3 regions of the Streptomyces sp. 8N706 genome follow, and region 1 is predicted to be linked to each of the others. Evidence: predicted binding sites of a transcription regulator. Region 1 holds the regulator's gene; each other region holds the start of a gene.
What was found. The regulator HrcA, encoded in region 1, represses chaperone genes, less so after heat shock. The targets are predictions, from matches to a motif close to TTNGCACTCNGNNNNNCNGAGTGCNAA.
Positions count from the first base shown of each region.

Region 2: the regulator HrcA is predicted to act here: its motif matches at 3,575-3,601, upstream of groES (co-chaperone GroES).
Region 3: the regulator HrcA is predicted to act here: its motif matches at 2,317-2,343, upstream of groL (chaperonin GroEL).

Region 1 covers NZ_JBQQBW010000055.1:33,029-40,751, reverse strand. Annotated here, with positions in the region: gene ACTWQE_RS20895 (SpoIIE family protein phosphatase) at 1-504, shown strand, start outside; gene hemW (radical SAM family heme chaperone HemW) at 927-2,159, shown strand; gene ACTWQE_RS20885 (DUF3097 domain-containing protein) at 2,445-3,278, opposite strand; gene ACTWQE_RS20880 (MBL fold metallo-hydrolase) at 3,312-4,046, opposite strand; gene hrcA (heat-inducible transcriptional repressor HrcA) at 4,219-5,235, shown strand; gene dnaJ (molecular chaperone DnaJ) at 5,236-6,369, shown strand; gene ACTWQE_RS20865 (nitronate monooxygenase) at 6,924-7,723, shown strand, end outside.
Region 2 covers NZ_JBQQBW010000005.1:116,282-124,004, reverse strand. Annotated here, with positions in the region: gene ACTWQE_RS04115 (SDR family NAD(P)-dependent oxidoreductase) at 1-359, shown strand, start outside; gene ACTWQE_RS04110 (ester cyclase) at 466-1,164, shown strand; gene groL (chaperonin GroEL) at 1,398-3,026, opposite strand; gene groES (co-chaperone GroES) at 3,118-3,426, opposite strand; gene ACTWQE_RS04095 (polysaccharide deacetylase family protein) at 3,640-4,218, opposite strand; gene ACTWQE_RS04090 (THUMP-like domain-containing protein) at 4,931-6,115, shown strand; gene ACTWQE_RS04085 (hypothetical protein) at 6,359-6,628, opposite strand; gene tsaD (tRNA (adenosine(37)-N6)-threonylcarbamoyltransferase complex transferase subunit TsaD) at 6,625-7,723, opposite strand, start outside.
Region 3 covers NZ_JBQQBW010000004.1:90,944-98,666, reverse strand. Annotated here, with positions in the region: gene thrC (threonine synthase) at 1-774, shown strand, start outside; gene ACTWQE_RS03120 (MoaD/ThiS family protein) at 771-1,049, shown strand; gene ACTWQE_RS03115 (cold-shock protein) at 1,461-1,664, shown strand; gene groL (chaperonin GroEL) at 2,530-4,152, shown strand; gene ACTWQE_RS03105 (hypothetical protein) at 4,518-4,829, shown strand; gene ACTWQE_RS03100 (VOC family protein) at 5,009-5,800, opposite strand; gene ACTWQE_RS03095 (Uma2 family endonuclease) at 5,940-6,518, opposite strand; gene ACTWQE_RS03090 (hypothetical protein) at 7,160-7,630, opposite strand.

The sequences.
Region 1 (7,723 bases):
GCCACGGAAGCCGCGGCCGCAGCTGTTGCCGCGGTCGCCGCCGTGGCGACGGCGGGGGCGCACCCGGCGGGGGAGGTCACCCAGGTGCGGTTCCTGTCCCTGCTCCATGGCGAGTTGGTCCCGACGGAGGAGGCAGGCGGCGGCCTGCGCTGCACCCTGGCCAGCGCCGGGCATCCGCTGCCGCTGCTCCTCCGCCCGGACGGCGCCGTACGGCCGGTGGCGGTCCCGCAGGTGCTGCTGGGCGTGCTGGAGGACACCGGGTACGAGACCGAGTCCTTCGTCCTGGAGCCCGGTGACACCCTGCTGTGTGTGACGGACGGGGTGACGGAGCGGCGCTCCGGACGGCGCCAGTTCGACGACGGCGACGGGCTGGCGGCGGCCCTGGCGGGGTGCGCCGGGCTGGGAGCGGCTGACATCGCGGAGCGGATCAGAAAGGCGGTGCACGCCTTCGACGAGCTGCCGCCGGACGACGACCTGGCGCTGCTCGTTCTCCAGGCTCGCTGACGGCACGCGCCGACCGGATACGCGGGACCGCCGACCCTCCGCGGCACGCGCCGACCGGATACGTGGGACCGCCGACCGCATGCGCGACTCCGCCGACCGGACCGACGGGACCGCGGACCGCATGCGCGACTCCACCGACCGGACAGGCGGGACCGCCGACCGGATACGCGGGAGCGCCGGAGGGCCCGGGAGACGGGTGCCGGGTCGCTCCGGAGGCCCGTGGGGCCGGGAAAACCTGTGCCGGGAACGCCTGAGAACGGGCGGCCGCCCGGCCGGGCCCGGCCCCAGGGCCGATCGGGCACCTGTCCCGGCAGGGGCCGGAAGCCGGGCCCGTCCAGGACACCGGCCCCGTCCAGGACACCGGCCCCGTCCAGGACACCGGCCTCGTCCAGGACACCGGCCCGTCGGGGACAATGGGCCGTATGCCATCCGCACTGCCCGACGGCGAGCCCATGCCCCACGACGGGGCGCTGCCACGTCATGCCCTGGACGGGGCCGCCGCCCGGCCGCTCGGTTTCTATCTGCACGTGCCGTACTGCGCCACCCGCTGCGGGTACTGCGACTTCAACACCTACACCGCGAGCGAGCTGCGCGGCTCCGGCGGGGCCCTGGCCTCCCGGGACAACTACGCCGAGACGCTCGCCGAGGAGATCCGGCTCGCGCGGAAGGTGCTGGGGGACGACCCGCGCCGGGTCGAGACCGTGTTCGTCGGCGGAGGGACACCGACGCTGCTGGCCGCCGAGGACCTGGGGCGGATGCTCGGTGCCATACGGGACGAGTTCGGGCTGGCGGACGGCGCGGAGATCACCACCGAGGCCAATCCGGAGTCCGTCGATCCGGGGTATCTGGCGGAGCTGCGGGCCGCCGGGTTCAACCGGGTCTCCTTCGGTATGCAGAGCGCGCGACAGCACGTTCTGAAGGTGCTGGACCGGACCCACACCCCCGGGAGGCCGGAGGCGTGCGTCGCCGAGGCCCGGGCCGCCGGCTTCGGTCATGTCAATCTCGACCTGATCTACGGCACGCCGGGGGAGAGCGACGACGACTGGCGGGCCACCCTGGACGCGGCGATCGGGGCGGGCCCCGACCATGTGTCCGCTTACGCCCTGATCGTCGAGGAGGGCACCCAGCTCGCCCGCCGGATCCGCCGGGGTGAGGTGCCGATGACCGACGACGACGTGCACGCCGACCGGTATCTGATCGCCGAGGAGAAGCTCTCGCAAGCGGGTTTCGGGTGGTACGAGGTGTCCAACTGGGCCACCTCGGAAGCAGGCCGCTGCCGGCACAACGAGCTGTACTGGACCGGTGCCGACTGGTGGGGCGCCGGGCCGGGCGCGCACAGCCATGTGGGCGGAGTGCGCTGGTGGAACGTGAAGCACCCCGGCGCCTACGCGCAGGCGCTGAGCGAGGGACGGTCCCCCGGTGCGGGACGCGAGGTGCTGGCCGAGGAGGACCGGAGGGTCGAACGGATCCTGCTGGAGCTGCGGCTGGGCGGGGGTTGTCCGCTGGATCTGCTGGCGCCCGCGGGTGCACGGGCGGCCGAGCGCGCACTGGCGGACGGCCTGCTGCAGCCGGGCCCGTACGGGGCGGGGCGGGCGGTGCTGACGTTGCGCGGGCGACTACTGGCCGACGCGGTGGTCCGGGACCTGGTGGACTGACCAGCGGCGGCTTGCTGCGGCCCGGCCCGGCCCGTACGGGGCGGGCCGGGCGGTCCTGACCTTGCGCGGACGCGCCGGGCCGCCGCCGTCGTACCGGACCGGTCGACCGCCTGGAGCCGCCGGGAGCACGGTCGACCGGAAAGGGAACCGCCGTGCCGGAGGGACCCACCCGGGCCCACCGGCACGACCGGACGCACCGGCCCGGCAACCGATTCCGCGGCCGGGTCCCGCAGACCGATCCCGCGGCCGTTCCGGCGGGACACACCGTGACCGGTCCCGCGCCTCCTACGGAGCCGTGACGAAGTCGATCAGCTCCTCCACCCGCCCGAGCAGCGCCGGTTCGAGGTCCTTGTAGCTGTTGACCGACCCGAGGATGCGCTGCCGCCAGGCCGCACCGGTGTTCTCCTCCCACCCCAGAGCCCGGCAGACCCCCGTCTTCCAGTCCTGCCCGCGGGGTACGGACGGCCAGGCCGGAATGCCGACGGAGGAGGGCTTCACGGCCTCCCAGATGTCGATGTAGGGGTGCCCGACGACGAGCGTGTGGGCGTCGGTGACCTGTTCCGCGATCCGGGACTCCTTCGATCCGGGCACGAGATGGTCCACCAGGACACCCAGGCGGGCACCCGGGCCCGGGGAGAACTCGCGCACGATGGCGGGCAGGTCGTCGACGCCCTCCAGATACTCCACGACCACCCCCTCGATGCGCAGGTCATCGCCCCAGACCCGCTCGACCAGCTCCGCGTCGTGCCGGCCCTCGACGTAGATGCGCCCGGCCCGCGCCACCTTGGCGCGGGCGCCGGGGACGGCGACCGAGCCGGATGCCGTACGGCCCGGAGCGCGCGGGGCCGTGACCGAGGGGCGCACCAGCGTGACGACGCGCCCCTCCAGGAGAAAGCCCCGCGGCTCCATGGGAAACACCCGGTGCTTCCCGAACCGGTCCTCCAGGGTGACGGCCGGCCCCTCCGCGGTCTTCTCCGAGCGGATCACCGCACCGCAGAAGCCGGTGACGACCTCCTCGACCACGAGGCCGGGCTCGGCGGGGACCTCGGGGGCGGGCTGTTTCTTCTTCCACGGCTTCCACGGCGGCGTGAGGTCCGGCCCGTACTGTCTGCTGCGCATCGCCCGACAGTAGGAAGAGACCGCGGGCCGTGGCTACGACACGCCGAAGCGGGCCGCCAGCACGTCGCGTTGGGCCCGGACGAACCGGGCATTGACCACCGCACCGTGTCCGGGCACGTACAGTGCGTCCTCACCGCCGAGCTCCAGGAGCCGGTCGAGCGCCGCCGGCCACTGCCCCGGTACGGCGTCCGGACCCGCCTGCGGCTCACCCGACTCCTCGACCAGATCCCCGCAGAAGACGACGCTGGGCGTCCCGCCCTCCCCGGGCACCAGGACCGCCAGATCGTGGCCGCTGTGGCCGGGGCCGACATTCGCGAGCACCGCCTCCCGCCCCCCGCCGAGCCCGATCGTCATCTCGCCGCTGACCAGATGGCGCGGCCGTACGAGCAGATCCGCGGCCTCCGTGGCGGTCTCCGGGTCCACCCCGTGCCGTACGGCGTCGTCGCGCAGCGACTCCCGCCCGCGGCGCCCGAGCATCCGCTCCAAGCCGACCGCCCCGTACACCTCCACCCCGGAGAAGGCCGCGGCGCCGAGGACATGATCGAAATGGGGGTGGGTGAGTGCGAGATGTGTCACCCTCCTGCCGAGCAACCGGTCCGCCTGCCGACGTAGTTCGGCGCCCTCGCGCAGCGTCGACCCCGCGTCCACCATGAGAACACCCGCCGGGCCGTGCACGAGGCCCGCCGTGGCGTCCCAGCCGGGCAGACGGCGCCGCGCGACGCCCGGTACCAGCTCTTCCCAACCCGGCTCTTCCCAAGTGCGGTCCATACGACGACGCTAGTGGTGACGCGATAGCGTTGCCCGCCGCCGGGTCCGCCCGGCGGGCGGGCCGCCCTTGCCCAGCTCATACCACCCGGCCGTACACTGGCTCGGGGGAAGCTGGCACTCAAACGCTACGAGTGCCAGGCGAGGCCACGGAACCACAGCTGGAGGTGTGCGCATGCTCAGTGAACGCAGACTCGAGGTACTGCGCGCCATCGTCCAGGACTATGTGGGGACGGAGGAGCCGGTGGGCTCCAAGGCGCTCACCGAGCGCCACGGTCTCGGTGTCTCCCCGGCCACCGTGCGCAACGACATGGCGGTCCTGGAGGACGAGGGCTACATCGCCCAGCCTCACACCAGCGCGGGCCGTATCCCGACCGACAAGGGGTACCGGCTCTTCGTGGACAAGCTGGCGGGCGTCAAGCCGCTGTCCTCGCCCGAGCGCCGGGCCATCCAGAACTTCCTGGACGGCGCCGTCGACCTGGACGACGTGGTGGGCCGTACGGTCCGGCTGCTCGCGCAGCTGACCCGGCAGGTCGCGGTCGTCCAGTACCCGTCGCTGACGCGGTCGACCGTCCGCCATGTGGAGCTGCTGTCGCTCGCCCCGGCCCGGATCATGCTCGTGCTGATCACGGACACCGGGCGGGTCGAGCAGCGCATGGTGGACTGCCCCGCGCCGTTCGGCGAGGCGTCGATGGCCGACCTGCGGGCGCGGCTGAACAGCCGGGTCGTGGGGCGCCGGTTCGCCGATGTCCCGCAGTTGGTGCAGGATCTGCCCGACTCGTTCGAGACGGAGGACCGGGGCACGGTCTCCACGGTTCTGGCGACACTGCTGGAAACGTTGGTCGAGGAGACCGAGGAGCGGCTGATGATCGGCGGCACCGCCAATCTCACCCGCTTCGGACATGACTTCCCGCTGACCATCAGGCCGGTGCTGGAGGCTCTCGAGGAGCAGGTGGTGCTCCTCAAGCTCCTCGGCGAGGCCAAGGACTCCGGCATGACCGTACGAATCGGGCATGAGAATGCCCACGAGGGGCTGACGTCCACATCGGTCGTCGCGGTCGGCTACGGTTCGGGCGACGAGGCAGTCGCCAAACTCGGCGTGGTCGGACCGACCCGCATGGACTACCCCGGAACGATGGGAGCGGTACGCGCAGTGGCACGTTACGTCGGACAGATCCTGGCGGAGTCGTAAGTGGCCACGGACTACTACGCCGTACTCGGCGTGCGCCGCGACGCAGGGCAGGACGAGATCAAGAAGGCGTTCCGGCGCCTGGCTCGCGAATTGCACCCGGACGTCAACCCGGACCCGAAGACCCAGGAGCGGTTCAAGGAGATCAACGCCGCTTACGAGGTCCTGTCGGACCCGCAGAAGAAGCAGGTCTACGACCTCGGCGGAGACCCGCTGTCCCAGGCGGGCGGCGGGGGCGCCGGCGGCTTCGGCGCGGGCTTCGGCAACTTCTCCGACATCATGGACGCCTTCTTCGGCACCGCCTCGCAGCGTGGGCCGAGGTCCCGTACGCGGCGCGGCCAGGACGCGATGATCCGGCTCGAGGTCGAGCTCGACGAGGCGGCGTTCGGCACGACCAAGGACATACAGGTCGACACCGCGATCGTCTGCACCACGTGCACCGGCGAGGGCGCGGCTCCCGGCACCTCGGCGCAGACCTGCGACATGTGCCGCGGCCGCGGTGAGGTGTCCCAGGTGACACGGTCCTTCCTGGGCCAGGTCATGACCTCGCGGCCGTGCCCGCAGTGCCAGGGCTTCGGGACCGTCGTGCCGACGCCGTGCCCGGAGTGCGCGGGAGACGGGCGCGTACGGTCGCGGCGCACGCTGACCGTCAAGATCCCGGCGGGCGTCGACAACGGAACCCGTATCCAGCTCGCGGGCGAAGGAGAGGTCGGCCCGGGCGGCGGCCCGGCGGGCGATCTCTACGTCGAGATCCATGAGCTGCCGCACCCGGTGTTCCAGCGGCGCGGCGACGATCTGCACTGCACGGTCACCATCCCCATGACGGCTGCGGCGCTGGGCACCCAGTGCCCGCTGGAGACGCTGGACGGGCTGGAGGAGGTCGACATCCGGCCCGGTACCCAGTCCGGTCAGTCCATCCCGCTCCACCAGCGCGGCGTCACGCATCTGCGCGGCGGCGGCCGGGGCGATCTGATCGTGCACGTCGAGGTCCAGACGCCGTCCAAGCTCGATCCGGCGCAGGAGGACCTGTTGCGGCAGCTGGCCAAGCTGCGCGGCGAGGAGCGGCCCTCCGGTCACTTCCAGCCGGGACAGCAGGGGCTCTTCTCGCGCCTGAAGGACGCCTTCAACGGCCGCTGAGGCTCTGCCGACGGCGCGCGGACGACCTGATCCGGTGTCGCCCGCGCGTCGTCGGCTTCGCACGGTCCCGGGGGGTGTGCGCGGGCCGCTCCCGCGGCCTGGTTCCCGCCCGCGGGCCCGAAGCCGGTTTCCCGGCACCGGTTCTCGCCTGCGGCTCGAAGCGCGGTTTCCCCGGCGCCTGATTCCCGGCCGGGGTCCGAAGTCCGTTTCCCCGGCGGCCTGATTCCCGGCCGCGGTCCGATGCCCGGTTCTCCCCGCGGCCTGATCCCCGCCCGCGGTCCGAAGCCCGGTCCTCCCCGGCGGCCCGATCCCCGCCCGCGGCCCCGTGCTTCGGCCGGAGGGAGCCTGGGGCCGCACGCCGTCCGGCTCGTCGGCTCCTCCGCCCCGCGCTTTCCGCCCCCGTGCTTTCCGCGCTTGCCCATTCCGCCCCCCGCGCTTACGACCCGCCCGGCGGCCCGGGTGCCGCTCTCCCGGGGCGGGACCGCCGCCCGACCCGGTCGCACGGAGCCGAGCCCGTTCGAGGGCGCGGGCCGGGGACGTGACACCATGTGGTCATGCCCTCCGCGCTCACCGATCTCTCGCCGTACCCCATCGTGCAGGCCCCCATGGCCGGTGGCGCCTCCGGCCCGGAGCTCGCCGCCGCGGTCTCCGACGCCGGTGGCCTCGGCTTCCTGGCCGCCGGGTACAAGACGCCGGAGGCCATGTACGAGGAGATCAAGCAGCTGCGCGGGCTCACCGCCCGGCCCTTCGGCGTGAATCTGTTCATGCCGCAGCCCTCCGTCGCCGACCCGGCCGCCGTCGAGGTCTACCGGGAGCAGCTCGCGGGCGAGGCGAGCTGGTACGAGACCCCGCTCGGTGACACGGACGGCAGCACCGACGACGCCTACGAGGCCAAGCTCGCGATCCTTCTGGACAACCCGGTCCCGGTCGTCTCCTTCACCTTCGGCTGCCCCTCCCGGGCCGTCTTCGACGCCCTCACCGCCGCGGGCACCCTGACCGTGGTCACCGTCACCACCCCCGCCGAGGCGCAGGCCGCCCAGTGGTCCGGGGCCGACGCCGTCTGTGTGCAGGGCATCGAGGCGGGCGGCCACCAGAGCACCCACCACGACGACCCGTACGCCGACGGCACCGGCACCGGAGTGGGCCTGCTGACGCTCATCACCCAGGTCCGTGAGGCCGTACAGCTGCCGATCGTCGCCGCCGGCGGGCTGATGCGCGGCGGGCAGATCGCGGCCGTACTGGCCGCCGGGGCCACTGCGGCCCAGCTCGGCACGGCGTTCCTCGTCTGCCCCGAATCCGGTGCGAACGCCCTGCACAAGCGGGCCCTCACCGACCCGATGTTCCCCGGCACCGA
Region 2 (7,723 bases), on a different contig from region 1:
TGGCGGCGTTCGTACCGCGCGGCACGTACGGCGCGAGCAAGGCGTGGGTCGTGCAGTTCACCCAGGGCGCGGCGCGGGATCTGGCCGGTACGGGCGTACGGCTGATGGCGCTGTGCCCCGGGTTCGTGCGGACGGAGTTCCACGAGCGGGCCGGGATGGAGACCGGCAATGTGCCCGGCTGGATGTGGCTGGACGCCGACCGCCTGGTGGCGGCGGCGATGAAGGATCTGGCGCGGGGCAGGACCGTCTCGGTGCCCGACCCCCGGTACAAGGCGCTCACCGGCCTGGCGAAGCTGGCCCCGCGGGGCGCGCTGAGCGGTATCACCTCCCGCACGGGACGCCGGTACGGACCGAGCTGACGGCGTGGCCCCGGCTGTACCAGGGGGGTGTTGGGGTTGAGGGGCCGGACAGACGGGCATTTCGTCACTAAGCGGACGAATCACCGACCCGCTCCAGGAGGCGCTCATGACATTCGTACAGATCATCGACTGCAAGACGGACAAGTTCGACGACATGAACCGGCTTCTGGACACCTGGGCCGAGCAGACGAAGGGCAAGCGGACCGCCACCCACGCCCTGGTGGGCCGGGATCGCTCCAACGGAGAGCACTATGTCGAGATCATAGAATTCCCGTCGTACGAGGAGGCGATGCGGAATTCGAGCCTGCCGGAGACCGAACAGATCTTCCGGGAGATGGTGGCGATCTGCGACGCACCGCCGACCTTCACCGACCTGGACGTGGTCCGCGACGAGGCGCTCAACAAGGAGACCGCCCGGCGCTTCTATGACGAGGTCGCCGTCGGCGGCCGTCTCGACCTGATCGACGAGCTGTTCGCGCCCGACGTCATTGACCATGACATGTCCAAGGAAGAGGACACCACGGTCGGTTCCGATGTCCTTCGGCAGGATGTCACCGGCTGGCGGAATGCCTTCGCCTTCGACTTCACGATCGAGAGCATGGTGGCCGAGGGCGACGAGGTCACCACCCTGTGGACCTGGCGCGGCACACACCGCGGGGATTTCATGGGCATCCGTCCCACGGGCAGGGACGTCACGATGACCGGCACCACCGTCTACCGGTTCCAGGACGGCAAGATCCAGGAAACCTGGTGGCACTACGACATCCCCCGGCTGCTCCGGGAGCTCAACGCGGCCCCGACGTAGGCCGCGGCGGTACCGGCGCGGATCCTGATGCCTTCCTCGTCAGGGCGCCCCGAGGGTCGTCGTCGTCAGGCACGGACACCGCCCCATGGACCGGGACGGCACGAGGCCCCCGGCCCCGCCGCTGAGCGGCGGGAGCGGGGGCCTTCGTGCAGCCGGAGCTGCGCGGCCGAGCGGGGCGCGGTCGGTGCCGCGTGCCCGGTGTCGGTGCGCGTGAGGCCGGCGCGAGGCCTGCGTCAGTGCGCGTGACCGTGGCCGTGGCCGTGACCCGCCTCGGCCTCCTCCTCGGCCGGCTTCTCGACGACCAGGGTCTCGGTCGTGAGCAGCAGCGACGCGATGGACGCGGCGTTCTCCAGGGCGGAGCGGGTGACCTTGACCGGGTCGATGACGCCGGCCTTCACCAGGTCGCCGTACTCGCCGGTCGCGGCGTTGAAGCCGTGGCCCTTCTCGAGCTCGGCCACCTTGGAGGTGATCACGTAGCCCTCGAGGCCCGCGTTCTCGGCGATCCAGCGGAGCGGCTCGACGACGGCGCGGCGGACGACGGCGACACCGGTGGCCTCGTCGCCCTCCTTGCCCAGGCTGCCCTCGAGCACCTTGGCCGCGTGGACGAGCGCGGAGCCACCACCGGAGACGATGCCCTCCTCGACCGCGGCGCGGGTCGCGGAGATGGCGTCCTCCAGACGGTGCTTCTTCTCCTTGAGCTCGACCTCGGTCGCGGCGCCGACCTTGATGACGCACACGCCGCCGGCCAGCTTCGCGAGGCGCTCCTGGAGCTTCTCGCGGTCCCAGTCGGAGTCCGTGGCCTCGATCTCGGCCTTGATCTGGGCGACCCGTGCCTGAGCGTCCTCGGGTTTGCCCGCACCGTCGACGATCGTGGTGTCGTCCTTGGTGATGGTCACGCGGCGGGCGGAGCCCAGCACGTCGAGACCCACCTGGTCGAGCTTGAGGCCGACCTCCTCGGCGACGACGGTGCCACCGGTGAGGGTGGCGATGTCGCCGAGCATGGCCTTGCGACGGTCACCGAAGCCCGGGGCCTTGACGGCGACGGCGTTGAAGGTGCCGCGGATCTTGTTGACCACGAGGGTGGACAGGGCCTCGCCCTCGACGTCCTCGGCGATGATCAGCAGCGGCTTGGAGGCACCGGCCTGGATGACCTTCTCCAGCAGCGGCAGCAGGTCCTGGATGGAGGAGATCTTGCCCTGGTGGATCAGGATGTACGGGTCGTCGAGGACGGCCTCCATACGCTCCTGGTCGGTGACGAAGTAGGGGGACAGGTAGCCCTTGTCGAAGGCCATGCCCTCGGTGAAGTCGAGCTCCAGACCGAAGGTGTTGGACTCCTCGACGGTGATGACACCGTCCTTGCCGACCTTGTCCATCGCCTCGGCGATCAGCTCGCCGACCTGCTTGTCCTGGGCGGACAGTCCGGCGACGGCGGCGATGTCGGACTTCTCGTCGATCGGGCGGGCGACGGCGAGCAGGTCCTCGGACACGGCCTTGACCGCGGCGTCGATGCCCTTCTTCAGGGCGGCCGGGGAAGCGCCGGCGGCGACGTTCTTCAGGCCCTCGCGGACCAGCGCCTGGGCGAGCACGGTGGCGGTGGTGGTGCCGTCACCCGCGATGTCGTTGGTCTTGGTCGCCACCTCCTTCACGAGCTGTGCGCCCAGGTTCTCGTAGGGGTCCTCGACCTCGACCTCACGGGCGATGGTCACACCGTCGTTGGTGATGGTCGGGGCACCGAACTTCTTGTCGATGACGACGTTGCGGCCCTTGGGGCCGATCGTCACCTTCACGGTGTCGGCAAGCTTGTTGACGCCACGCTCGAGGGCGCGACGGGCGTCCTCGTCGAACTTCAGGATCTTCGCCATGGTTCGGTATGTCCTCTCAACGAACTGCACCCCGGACGCCCGGTTGTTCAGACACGGGAGCCGGGGCGCAGATCAAAAAAGCTGGGGCGAATTACTTCTCGACGATCGCAAGAACGTCGCGAGCCGAGAGGACGAGGTACTCCTCGCCGTTGTACTTCACCTCGGTGCCGCCGTACTTGCTGTAGAGAACGACATCGCCGACGGATACGTCGAGCGGAAGGCGCTTGCCGTCCTCGAAGCGGCCCGGGCCCACGGCCAGGACGACGCCCTCCTGGGGCTTCTCCTTGGCAGTGTCCGGAATGACCAGGCCAGAGGCCGTGGTCTGCTCGGCGTCCAGCGGCTGGACCACAATGCGGTCCTCAAGCGGCTTGATGGCAACCTTGGTGCTGGCGGTCGTCACGATCCGACCTCCCCCTTCGGAGATCTCACGGGGTTAACTGTCTGAGGTGGCGACCTGGTAGATCCGTCGTCGCGGGTGCCGGACCTGCCCGTCGCTGTGTGGCTGGCACTCCCTGGTGGAGAGTGCCAATGCTGAGACTATGACGGCGTTAGCACTCAGTCAACTAGAGTGCCAACGAGCTTCGGGCGCGCCGCGCGGAAGGCGGCCGCGGTTTCAGATGTAGTCCTCCAGCCGGGCGATCGCGAAGCCCTGTGCGGTGGCCCTGGCCAGCACCCGGCGGACCATGTCCGGCATGGTGCCGGGCCACTCCCCGCGCCCCCGGAAGTGGGTGAGGATGATGTCGCCGGGATGCAGCTCGCCCTTCTCGTCGGCGGACTCGATCCGGTCCGGGAAGGCCTCCTCGGTCCAGAGCGGAACGGCGCGGACGCCGCAGCTCCGGGCGGCGCGCAGGGTCTCCTGGTCGTAGTTGCCGTACGGCGGGCGGAAGAGCCACGGCCGGACGCCGAACTCCCTCTCCAGGATGACCTGTTGGCGGCAGATCTCCTTGCGCTGGTCCTCGTACGACAGCTCGCGCAGGTCGGGGTGGGTGAGGGTGTGGTTGTTCAGGGAGACGCCGAGTTTCTGCAGCTCGCGGAAGTAGCCGTAGTCGTCGCGTACGACGTAGTCGCTCAGGAAGGCGCTGACCGGCACCTGGAGCTCGCGCAGCATACGGATCAACTGCGGGTCCTTGTGCGAGCCGTCGTCGATGGTGAGGAAGACGACGCGGTCGCGGGTCGGGACCCGGGTGAGCACCCGGGGCAGGTCCCGGCCGCCGGGGAGGCCCCGGGGGGAGCGCGGCCCCGTTGCGACGGTGGGCGGAGCCGGCGGAAGGAGGGGCGGGCGGCTCAGCCCCCAGCGCTTGGCCGCTGCGAGGCGGGCGCCCTCGGACCTCACCGCTCCCCGGTAGTAGATGACCAGGTCCCGGGGGAGCTCCGCGGGGGCCCCGGTGACGAAGCCCGGGCCCGTGCCGGCGCCCGGGCTCCCTCCGGCCCCGGGCCGGGCGACGAGTCCGTCGGCCGGGGTGGGACGCGGTACGGCTTCGGGGCCCGGATGCGGTACGGCCTCTGGCCCCGGTTTCCGGTCCGGGTGGCGGTCAGGCGGCTGGTCAGGGTGCGGGCCAGGCGGCTGGTCCGGCCTCCGCTCCGGGGGCCGGTCCGGCCGCCGGTCCGAGGGCGGAGCCCCATGAGGAGCTGCTCCGGCGTGCCCGGCACCGGGCGGCACTCCTCCCTCGGGGTCGGCACGCCCCCGCGGCCCGGCGCGATCGGGAGGCTGCGCGCAGGCTCCTCCGACGACGCCGATCAGGAGCAGGGCGGCGGCCCCGTAGGCGGTGGGGCGGAATCTGCGGTCGTGAGTGCTTTTTTCATTTTGTCGTACTAGTTTCATGGCGCCGCATCCTGCCAGGACGTGGGCCCGGCGACGGTGCGACAGCGCCGTGGCGCCCGGCCCGTCCCCCGCTTGGCCCACAATTGATCGAGTGGATGCCCTCGACTCCTTCTCCGCCCTGCTCACCGACGAGGGCCGGGCCCTGCTCGCGGACCTGCGCGACTACGAGCCCGCGCACGAACTCGCGACCGCCACCCGGCTGCGCCGGGAGCACCCGGCCGAACTCGTCTCCAGCGCGCTGGGCCAGGCACGGCTGCGGCAGCGAGCCGTGGCCAAGTTCGGCGCCGAGGACGCGGCCGCCATGTTCTTCACGCCCGACGGCGTCGAGCAGGCGACCCGTACATCCGTCGCCACGTACCGCGCGGAGCGGTTCGCCGCGCTGGGCGTCAGGCGGCTGGCCGACCTGTGCTGCGGTATCGGCGGCGACGCCATCGCGCTCGCGCGGGCGGGTGTGGAGGTGCTGGCCGTCGACCGGTCCCCGCTGACCTGCGCGGTCGCCCGGGCCAACGCCGAGGCACTGGGGCTGGCCGACCTCATCGAGGTGCGCTGCGCGGATGTCGCGGAGGTCGACACCTCCCGATTCGACGCCGTCTTCGCCGACCCCGCACGGCGGGGCGGCCGAGGGCGGATCTTCGACCCGGAGGCCTACTCCCCGCCGCTGTCCTGGGCGGTGGGCGCCGCCCGTACGGCTCCGTACGCGGCACTGAAGATCGCACCCGGCATTCCCCACGAGGCGGTGCCGGACGACGCGGAGGCGGAGTGGATCTCGGACGGCGGTGAGGTCAAGGAAGCCGTCCTCTGGTTCGGCACAGGCCCCGGCACCCGGCGCGCCACGCTGCTGCCCGGCCCGCGCACCCTGACCGGCGCCGGTCTGCCGGACCCCGTGCCGGGCCCGGTCGGGCGCTGGCTGTACGAGCCGGACGGCGCGGTGATCCGGGCCCATCTCGTGGCGGACGTGGCGGCGGCGGTCGGCGGCCGGCTGATCGATCCGACGATCGCCTACGTGACAGCGGACGAGCTCCGCCCGACCCCGTACGCGACGGCGTACGAGATCACCGACGCGCTGCCCTTCCACCTCAAGAAGCTGAAGGCGCTGCTCCGTGAGCGCGAGGTCGGGAAGCTGACGGTGAAGAAGCGCGGCTCGGCCGTCGAGCCGGAGGAGCTCCGCAGAAAGGTCAAGCCGCAGGGTCCGAACGCGGCCACGGTCTTTCTCACCCGCGCGGCGGGCGCCCCCACGATGCTGATCGGCCACCCGGCTCCGTCCTGACGCACCGCCCGGCTGTCCGGTCCGGGTACGACCCGACCGGTCAGGCATCCGGTCACGCGATCAGGGCAGGAATTCAGGAGCCGATGGACCGGCCGTACGGCGTCCGCGACTGTGCCTTCCGCGATCCCTCCGGCAATCCGTTGCGCCTCAGCCGGCCCCGGGGGCCAGTAGCCCGCCTTGTCGCCACGGCCGCCCGCGGGAGGTGTGGCACGGGAGCGGGTTGACCGGTGACCTGCACGGGCCTCAGCCGGACGCCCGATCGTGGTCGAGCGCCTCGAAGCGCCAGCGGTGGACCGGGCGGTGGAGCAGGCCCGCGGCGGGGGCAGGCAGTTCGGGGAGGGCGGCGTCGAACGGTGCGTCCCACCAGGTGATCACCAGGACCCGGTCCCCGGGCGCGCTGAACGTCTCACGCCGCAGCGGCGTCCGTACGAGCTGCTGCTCGCGCGCCCACGCCAGCAGCTCCGGGCCGCGGCCCTCGGCGGCCCGCGCCTCCCACATCAGGGCCACCGTCATGAGTACAGATTGCCCTTGCTCAGCTCATGGAAGTGGTCGTGGTCATGAGTGTGCACGGGGTCGTCGGCGTTGCCGTGGCCGGGAGCGTCGTCGTGATCCTGGCCGGGCACGTGCGTTTCCGTGACCGGGAGCGAGGAGTCCGCGGGCAGATCCCAGGACGAGGCCGGGCGCCCGCGGACCACCATCTCCGCACCCAGCGCCGCGACCATCGCCCCGTTGTCCGTGCACAGCTTCGGGCGCGGCACCCGCAGCATGAGGCCCGCGTCCTCGCAGCGCCGCTCGGCCAGCGCGCGCAGCCGCGAGTTGGCGGCGACCCCGCCGCCGATCATCAGATGCTCCACACCGCTGTCCCGGCAGGCCCGTACGGCCTTGCGGGTCAGCACATCGACGACGGCCTCCTGGAAGGACGCCGCGACATCCGCGACCGGTACCTCCTCGCCCGCGGCGCGCTTCGCCTCGATCCAGCGGGCGACGGCCGTCTTGAGACCCGAGAAGGAGAAGTCGTAGATCGCGTCGCGGGGGCCGGTGAGGCCGCGGGGGAAGTTGATCGCCTCCGGATCGCCCTCGCGCGCGTAGCGGTCGATGACCGGGCCGCCGGGGAAGCCGAGGTTCAGCACCCGCGCGACCTTGTCGAAGGCCTCGCCCGCGGCGTCGTCGATGGTGGAGCCGAGGGGGCGTACGTCGCTGGTGATGTCCGGTGCCAGCAGCAGCGAGGAGTGGCCGCCCGACACCAGCAGGGCCATCGTCGGCTCGGGCAGCGGGCCGTGCTCCAGCTGGTCCACGCAGATGTGCGAGGCGAGATGGTTGACCCCGTAGAGCGGCTTGCCGAGCGCGTACGCGTATGCCTTGGCCGCCGAGACGCCGACCAGCAGCGCGCCCGCGAGCCCGGGCCCGGCCGTGACCGCCACCCCGTCGAGGTCGCTCGCCGCCACCCCGGCATCCTTGAGCGCCCGCTGAATCGTCGGAACCATCGCCTCCAGGTGCGCCCGGCTGGCGACCTCGGGGACGACGCCGCCGAAGCGGGCGTGCTCGTCCACGCTCGAGGCGACGGCGTCGGCGAGGAGGGTATGGCCGCGGACGATACCGACGCCGGTC
Region 3 (7,723 bases), on a different contig from region 1:
TTCATCCCGCACGACCTGGAGGCGGGCAAGGTCGTCATGGCCGCGGTCTACGGCGGCGACCTGGTCGGTATCGAGGGCACGTACGACGACGTCAACCGCTTCTGCAGCGAGCTGATCGGCGACCCGATCGGTGAGGGCTGGGGCTTCGTCAACGTCAATCTGCGCCCGTACTACGGCGAGGGCTCCAAGACCCTGGCGTACGAGATCTGCGAGCAGCTCGGCTGGCGGATCCCGGACAACATCGTGATCCCCATCGCCTCCGGCTCCCAGCTCACCAAGATCGACAAGGGTCTGAAGGAACTGATCGAACTCGGGCTGGTCGAGGACAAGCCGTACAAGATCTTCGGTGCCCAGGCCGAGGGCTGTTCCCCGGTCTCCCGGGCCTTCAAGGACGGCCACGACGTCGTACGGCCCGTGAAGCCCGACACGATCGCCAAGTCCCTCGCCATCGGGAACCCGGCCGACGGCCCGTACGTGCTGGACATCTGCCGCCGCACCGGAGGCACCGTCGAGGACGTGAACGACGAGCAGATCGTCGACGCGATCAAGCAGCTGGCGCGCACCGAGGGCATCTTCGCCGAGACCGCCGGTGGCGTGACCGTGGGGGTGCTGCGCAAGCTGATCGAGACCGGTCAGCTCGACCCGGCCGCCGAGACCGTTGTGCTGAACACCGGCGACGGCCTCAAGACCCTGGACGCGGTGGCCCCGACCACGGGCCCGTCCGCGACCATCCGCCCCACCCTTGACTCGTTCCGAGAGGCTGGCCTCGCATGAGCGTCAACGTCCGTATCCCCACCATCCTGCGCACCTACACGGGTGGTAAGGCCGAGGTACCCGCCGAGGGCGCGACCCTCGCGGAGGTGCTCGCGGACCTGGAGAAGAAGCATCAGGGCATCGGCGCGCGGGTGCTGGACGACACCGGCAAGCTGCGCCGCTTCGTCAACATCTACGTCAACGACGACGATGTGCGCTTCGCCGAGGGCCTGGATACGGCGACGCCGGACGGCGCGGGTATCTCCATCATTCCGGCGGTCGCCGGCGGCTGCTGAGGAATAAACGCAACAACCTTACGTAATAGGAATGACCCCCTCCGTGAGAGAAACGGAGGGGGTCATTCTGTGTGGTTGAGCGCGGTACAGTTGAGCGCTCCGCCCCCGGCGTCCATGCCGACTGCATATGAGAACGCGACAAGATGTGACCGAAGTGTGCGCGCAATTTGTCGCGTTAATACTTTATGCCCGGCCCGACTTGCCCTGAATTCCCGTCAGTTGAGCGGATAGCGCCTGTCGGCTGCGGCTGGATTTCTCGTCCGATTGACCTGTTGCAGACGGCATCTGTGCAGATACATTCAGCCGCGGTCGACGCGTTCCGGCGCACACCCCCACCTGTCGGGGGGTGAGGTCTGACCCGGGTTCGCGGAGTGCGGACCTGCGCAAGGGCCAGTAATAGGGGAGTTAGGGATGGCTCAGGGCACCGTCAAGTGGTTCAACGCGGAGAAGGGGTACGGCTTCATCGCGGTCGACGGTGGTGCGGACGTCTTCGTGCACTACAGCGCGATTCAGATGGACGGCTACCGCACCCTCGAGGAAGGTCAGCGGGTCGAGTTCGAGATCTCGCAGGGCCAGAAGGGGCCGCAGGCGGACATGGTCCGTGTAGCCGGCTGAAGGTCGCGCCGACTGACTGCAGCGTAGGGCCCGCCCCCAGCAGGGGGCGGGCCCGCTCCTGTTACGGCCGCGGCGCGCCCCGGCGCGCCCGGTGACGCGCCGTCGCATCCCTCGCGGATCGCCCGGTGACGCGCCGTGGCATCCCTCGCGGAATGGCGCGGACCGCATGGGTCTGGAACGGCGGGAGCTGCTCGGTGCGACGCTCGAGGACACGGAGGCTCGTACGGAGCCCGAGGTCGTCCACCGGCCTTCGGGGGCACGTACGGCCGCGAACGCAGCAGCGGCCCAGCGGGGAGCTGGGGCCCGCCCGCCGCTCACCGACCCCTGGCCTTCGGGGGCTTCGTGGGGCGTGTGCCTGCCCTCCCGTGGCTGTCGGCATGGGCGGGACCCTGACCGACTCCCACCGCTCATCGAGCCTTCGGGCGCGTGCCGCCACGCCGTCACCCGGCCACCACCGGCCTTCGGGTCGTCGCTTGTGCCCGGCCTCCTCTGGCCATCGGCATGGGAGTGACCTGCCGACCGCCGCACGTCGTCGAGTCCTTCGGGCGCGTGCCGCCACGCCGTCACCCGGCCACCACCCCCCGTCGAGCCCTTCGGGCGCTTGCGCCCACCGCGTCACCCGGCCACCACCCCCCGTCGAGCCCTTCGGGCGCTTGCACTCTATGGGGTCGAGTGCTAATCATTGGCGTTAGCACTCTGACGTTGAGAGTGACAGCAGGACCGGGTCGGTGAGGCCCGCAGGCCCGGTGGGGCAAGGAACCACCAGGCGTGCAGGCCGTCCGTCGCGGGCGCCAGCGCGGTCCGAAGTATCCACCCTCCCTCGGACTACGTCCGGGGGGACCCCAGTCCGGGAGGACCACTTCACATGGCCAAGACCATCGCGTTCGACGAGGAGGCGCGGCGCGGCCTCGAGCGCGGGATGAACCAGCTCGCCGACGCCGTCAAGGTGACCCTCGGCCCCAAGGGCCGGAACGTCGTCCTCGAGAAGAAGTGGGGCGCCCCCACGATCACCAACGATGGTGTCTCCATCGCCAAGGAGATCGAGCTCGAGGACCCGTACGAGAAGATCGGCGCCGAGCTGGTCAAGGAGGTCGCGAAGAAGACGGACGACGTCGCCGGTGACGGCACGACGACCGCGACCGTCCTCGCCCAGGCCCTGGTCAAGGAGGGCCTGCGCAACGTCGCCGCGGGTGCCAACCCGATGGCCCTCAAGCGTGGTATCGAGAAGGCCGTCGAGGCCGTCTCCGCCCAGCTGCTCGAGCAGGCCAAGGACGTGGAGACCAAGGAGCAGATCGCTTCGACCGCCTCCATCTCCGCCGCCGACACCCAGATCGGCGAGCTCATCGCCGAGGCGATGGACAAGGTCGGCAAGGAAGGCGTCATCACCGTCGAGGAGTCGCAGACCTTCGGGCTCGAGCTCGAGCTCACCGAGGGCATGCGCTTCGACAAGGGCTACATCTCCGCCTACTTCGCCACCGACATGGAGCGTATGGAGGCGTCGCTCGACGACCCGTACATCCTGATCGTCAACTCCAAGATCTCCAGCGTGAAGGACCTCCTTCCGCTGCTGGAGAAGGTCATGCAGTCCGGCAAGCCGCTGCTGATCATCGCCGAGGACGTCGAGGGCGAGGCCCTGTCGACCCTGGTCGTCAACAAGATCCGTGGCACCTTCAAGTCCGTCGCCGTCAAGGCCCCGGGCTTCGGTGACCGCCGCAAGGCCATGCTCGGAGACATCGCCATCCTCACCGGTGGCACCGTCATCTCCGAGGAGGTCGGCCTCAAGCTCGAGAACGCCACCCTCGACCTGCTGGGCCGCGCCCGCAAGATCGTCGTCACCAAGGACGAGACGACCATCGTCGACGGCGCCGGTGACAGCGAGCAGGTCCAGGGCCGCGTGAACCAGATCCGCGCCGAGATCGAGAACTCGGACTCGGACTACGACCGCGAGAAGCTCCAGGAGCGCCTCGCGAAGCTGGCCGGCGGCGTGGCCGTCATCAAGGCCGGTGCCGCGACCGAGGTCGAGCTCAAGGAGCGCAAGCACCGCATCGAAGACGCGGTGCGCAACGCCAAGGCCGCCGTCGAGGAGGGCATCGTCGCCGGTGGTGGCGTGGCCCTGCTGCAGACCGTCTCCGTGTTCGAGAAGCTCGAGCTCGAGGGCGACGAGGCCACCGGTGCCCAGGCCGTACGCCTGGCCCTGGAGGCCCCGTTGAAGCAGATCGCGGTCAACGCCGGCCTCGAGGGCGGCGTCGTCGTGGAGAAGGTGCGCAACCTGACCCCGGGCCACGGCCTCAACGCCGCGTCCGGCGAGTACGTCGACCTGATCGCCGAGGGCATCATCGACCCGGCCAAGGTCACGCGCTCCGCGCTGCAGAACGCCGCCTCCATCGCGGCGCTGTTCCTCACCACCGAGGCCGTCATCGCCGACAAGCCGGAGAAGGCCGCCGCGGCCGCTCCGGGCGGCATGCCGGGCGGTGACATGGACTTCTGATCCGGCTTCACGGATCGGCTGTTCCAGCTGTACGGACCGAGGGCGGCACCCACCCGGGTGCCGCCCTCGGGCGTTTCCGCACCGTCCGCGCGCCGTCCGGTCACTCCGCGCCCTTCCGGGCCCGAGTCCGCGCGCTGACATGCGCACCGCTGCCGCCTGCCCCGACCGGGTGAGCGGCCGGTGCATCGCCGGTGGCCCTAGGAGTTGCCGCCCGGTCGCACTCGGTGCAGGTGTAGCCGACGGTGAAGCCTACGCACGGGAGCTTCCCGGTGCCCGGCTCGGCTTACGACAACCGGGCCGCATAGGCGCACGGTGCAGACCGAGTTGATCTCTGCCCGACAGCTGTCGTGCGACGGAGGAATAGCATGACGATGCCAGAGCTTCCCGATATGGGAGATCCGATTCCGCGAGAGGGGCCCACGCAGAGCAAGTACACGTTCCACAGGAATGCGTTGATCTTCTTCGGCGTGGTATCCCCGTGGATCTTCATCTACGTTTCGACAAGGAATCCGGGACTCATCTGGCTCTCGGTGCTGAATCTGATCGGTATGTACACGGGGTACTACGTCAGCATTCCCGCCTGGCGGCGGGACCAGACTCGTCGCCTGTATGTGGCGCTGCTGAGTTCGATGGCGTGCTTGATCGTCTGTACATCACTGTTCAGTCTGCTGAACTGAACTGGAGCCTGGAGTCCTGGGCCTCGCAGATCCAGGAAGCCTCAGGATGCATCATTCCGCGCTCGCTCCTGCCTGTGACGACCCCGCCACTCGACGGGCCGGCGCGCCGTGCTGCGTCAGCAACTGGTGAGTGCGCTCTTCGCCTGGCCCTGTTGTCGGCCTTGCTGTTCGCTGGGGCGTCAGGTGGGGTTCGGGCCCGTCGCGGCGATGACGGCGAACGGCGCTCCCTGGGGATCCGCGACCACGGCCATCCGTCCAGCCGCCATGTCGAATGGTGGCTGGAGTACCGACCCGCCGACGGACGTCAGCTTCGCCACGGTCGCATCGGTGTTCTCGACCGCGAAATAGGCCAGCCAGTGCGGGGGAATGCCGCCGGGCATGTCGTCAGGCAGCACCTGGAGCCCTCCGACCGTGCGGCCGTTCACGGTCAGCGCGAAGTAGTTTTCGGCGCCTTCCATGGGGGCGACCTCGATTCCGAGCACCGCCGGATAGAACGCGGCCGCCGCGTCGCGGTCGGTGGTGTTGAGTTCGTTCCAGATCAGCGCGCCCGGCTCATTGACGATCCCCGCGCCGATGAAATCCTTCGGCTCCCAGACGCCGAAGACCGCTCCCGTGGGATCGGCGGCCACCAGCATCCGCCCCAGGGTCATGACATCCATGACGGGCGCCATCACGGTGCCGCCGCTGTTGCCGATCGCCCGTTCGGTGGCTTCGGCGTCCGCCGAGGTGACGTAGGTGGTCCATACGGTCGGTGGCGTGGGCTGGTCTCCCATGGCCTGCGCGGACATGATGCCGGCGACCGGCCGTCCGTGGAGCGTGCAGATCGAGTATCCGCCCTGCTCGGGCGGGCCGATCTCACCGGTCCAGCCGAACAGCTCGCCGTAGAAGTCCAGGGCGGCCTGCTGGTCGGGGGCCACGAGATCGACCCAGCACGGTGTGCCGGGCTGGTAGGGAACGGTGACTTCGGGCATCGGTGCCTCCAGGTCGGGTCCGGCCGTCCCGGGTGGCCGGAACGCGAACAGCCCCCTTCTGCCACCCTCCCCATGCACGCCCCCCGGCGCCACTCGGGGCGCCCCCTGGCCACGCCGGTTCCCTGCCCCGCCGGGCCGGTCAGTGGGTGTAGTCCTTGAGCTTCTCGGTCTCCAGCGTGATCCTCACCGGAGCGGGGATCTCGACGACCGCTCCGTACGGGTAGGACATCCGGCCGCGGTACTTCCCGTTTTCGGGCTCGCTGTAGACGGCGATCGTGCAGGCGTCACGGTCGATGAGCAGGTAGACCGGGATCTCGGCGGCGGCATAACCGTCGCGCTTCTCCACGCGGTCCCGGCGGTCGGTGTCCGGATCGCGCGAAGTGACCTCGACGGCCATCAGGACACCGTCGGGGTCGGCCCACTCTCCCTGCCCCACGAAATGATCCTCCGGGACCAGGGAACCGTCGGGGCGTGAGCGGCCCTTGCGGTACTTCTCTGTCTTGAGCCCCTGCTCCGGATAGAGAGCCAACTCCGGGCGCTGCTGCATGCATTGCCTGAGCAGCCACATGATGATCGCTCCGTGGTCTCCGTCCGGCACCGGCTTGACCTCCAGCTTTCCGTTGATGAATTCCAGCGTCACGGTCTCCGGGGCCGTGCGGGCGAGCTGCTCGAAGTCCTCGACGGGCATCTGGGGGTGATCAGCGGTGCTGGGGGTCATGGCGTCGCCTCCTCCCCTCCATGGTGCCCTGGCTCCGGGCGGCGCGTGTTGAACTGTCATGGGTGGTTCCCTTCGGTTGTTCATGGGGCAGCGCGTCGGCGTCGGACTCGTGGATCCGGTCGGGAGCCGGGCCACCCGGGTGACGGTCGGGCGAGACTTCGCCCAGGCATGGGCACTGGCGTGCCACCGGTCCTACGGGGCGGGTGTCGGCCCGCCGCGTTCAGCTTCCGTACCGGCGTCCGCCGTGAGGAGTGCGGGCGGATTGCGGGGCGGCATCAAGGTGCTCGGTAGCCATCGGATTACCCTGTCGATCTTGCTGGGCAGGCCCCGTCCGGCGCGCCGACGCCGACGGGGGGCGTTCGTTCTGCTCGTAGGCTGGAGCTTCGCGACGATGTGTGGCAAACCGGTCACCATACGTCATATCACCTGGTATGTAAGGCCCTTGGGGGCGGGAGAGCAGCCGCTCAGTGGTTTCTTGGCGGGAGGGGCAGGGTGCTGGCGCCGATGAGGTTCACGCCGGGAGTTGGCTTCCTGACGGCTGACGACGAAGCGACCTGGTCGGACCGCAGCTGAGGGCGGTCCGACCAGGTCGCTCTGCGTTGGACTGGCCCAGCAGATTGCCTGTTGGGCCTGTCGTGGCGTCAGAAGTCGTTGTTCGTCACCCGGACGCTCTCGTCGAGGGTGCGTGAGTTGTCGACGTCGGTGACCTTGCCGCAGCGGTTGCCGCTGGCGTCCTGGTAGTTGCCCACTTCGGCGTTGCCGCCGTCTCCGCCGGTGAGGTCGTTTTCGTTGGCCTCCTGCTCCTCTGTGGAGGCCTCGCCGCCCTCGGCTTCGCCGCCTTCGCCGCCCTCGCCGCCTTCGGCGTTGCCGTCGCCGCCGTCGCCGCCGTCGCCGCCGTTGCCGCCGGCGGCGTCACCGGCAATCGCCAGGCTGAGCTGCCGGATGGCGGCGGTACCTCCGGAGGTGTCGACCCAGCTCTGGTTGACGGGGTTGCCGCAGTAGATGATTTCGGGGTCGTCGTCCCACGGGGCGGCGGATGCGGTGGTGCAGCAGAGTCCGATGGTGGACAGTGCGAGGGCGGTGGCGGCCGTGATGCGCTGCGCGAGCTTCACAAGCCTCTCCTTCCGTGTGGGCGGTACCGGTGACCTTTATGCCCGGCCCGGTTCTTGATGGGTAACTGCCGGGATTTGGTTGAGTTGCTGATG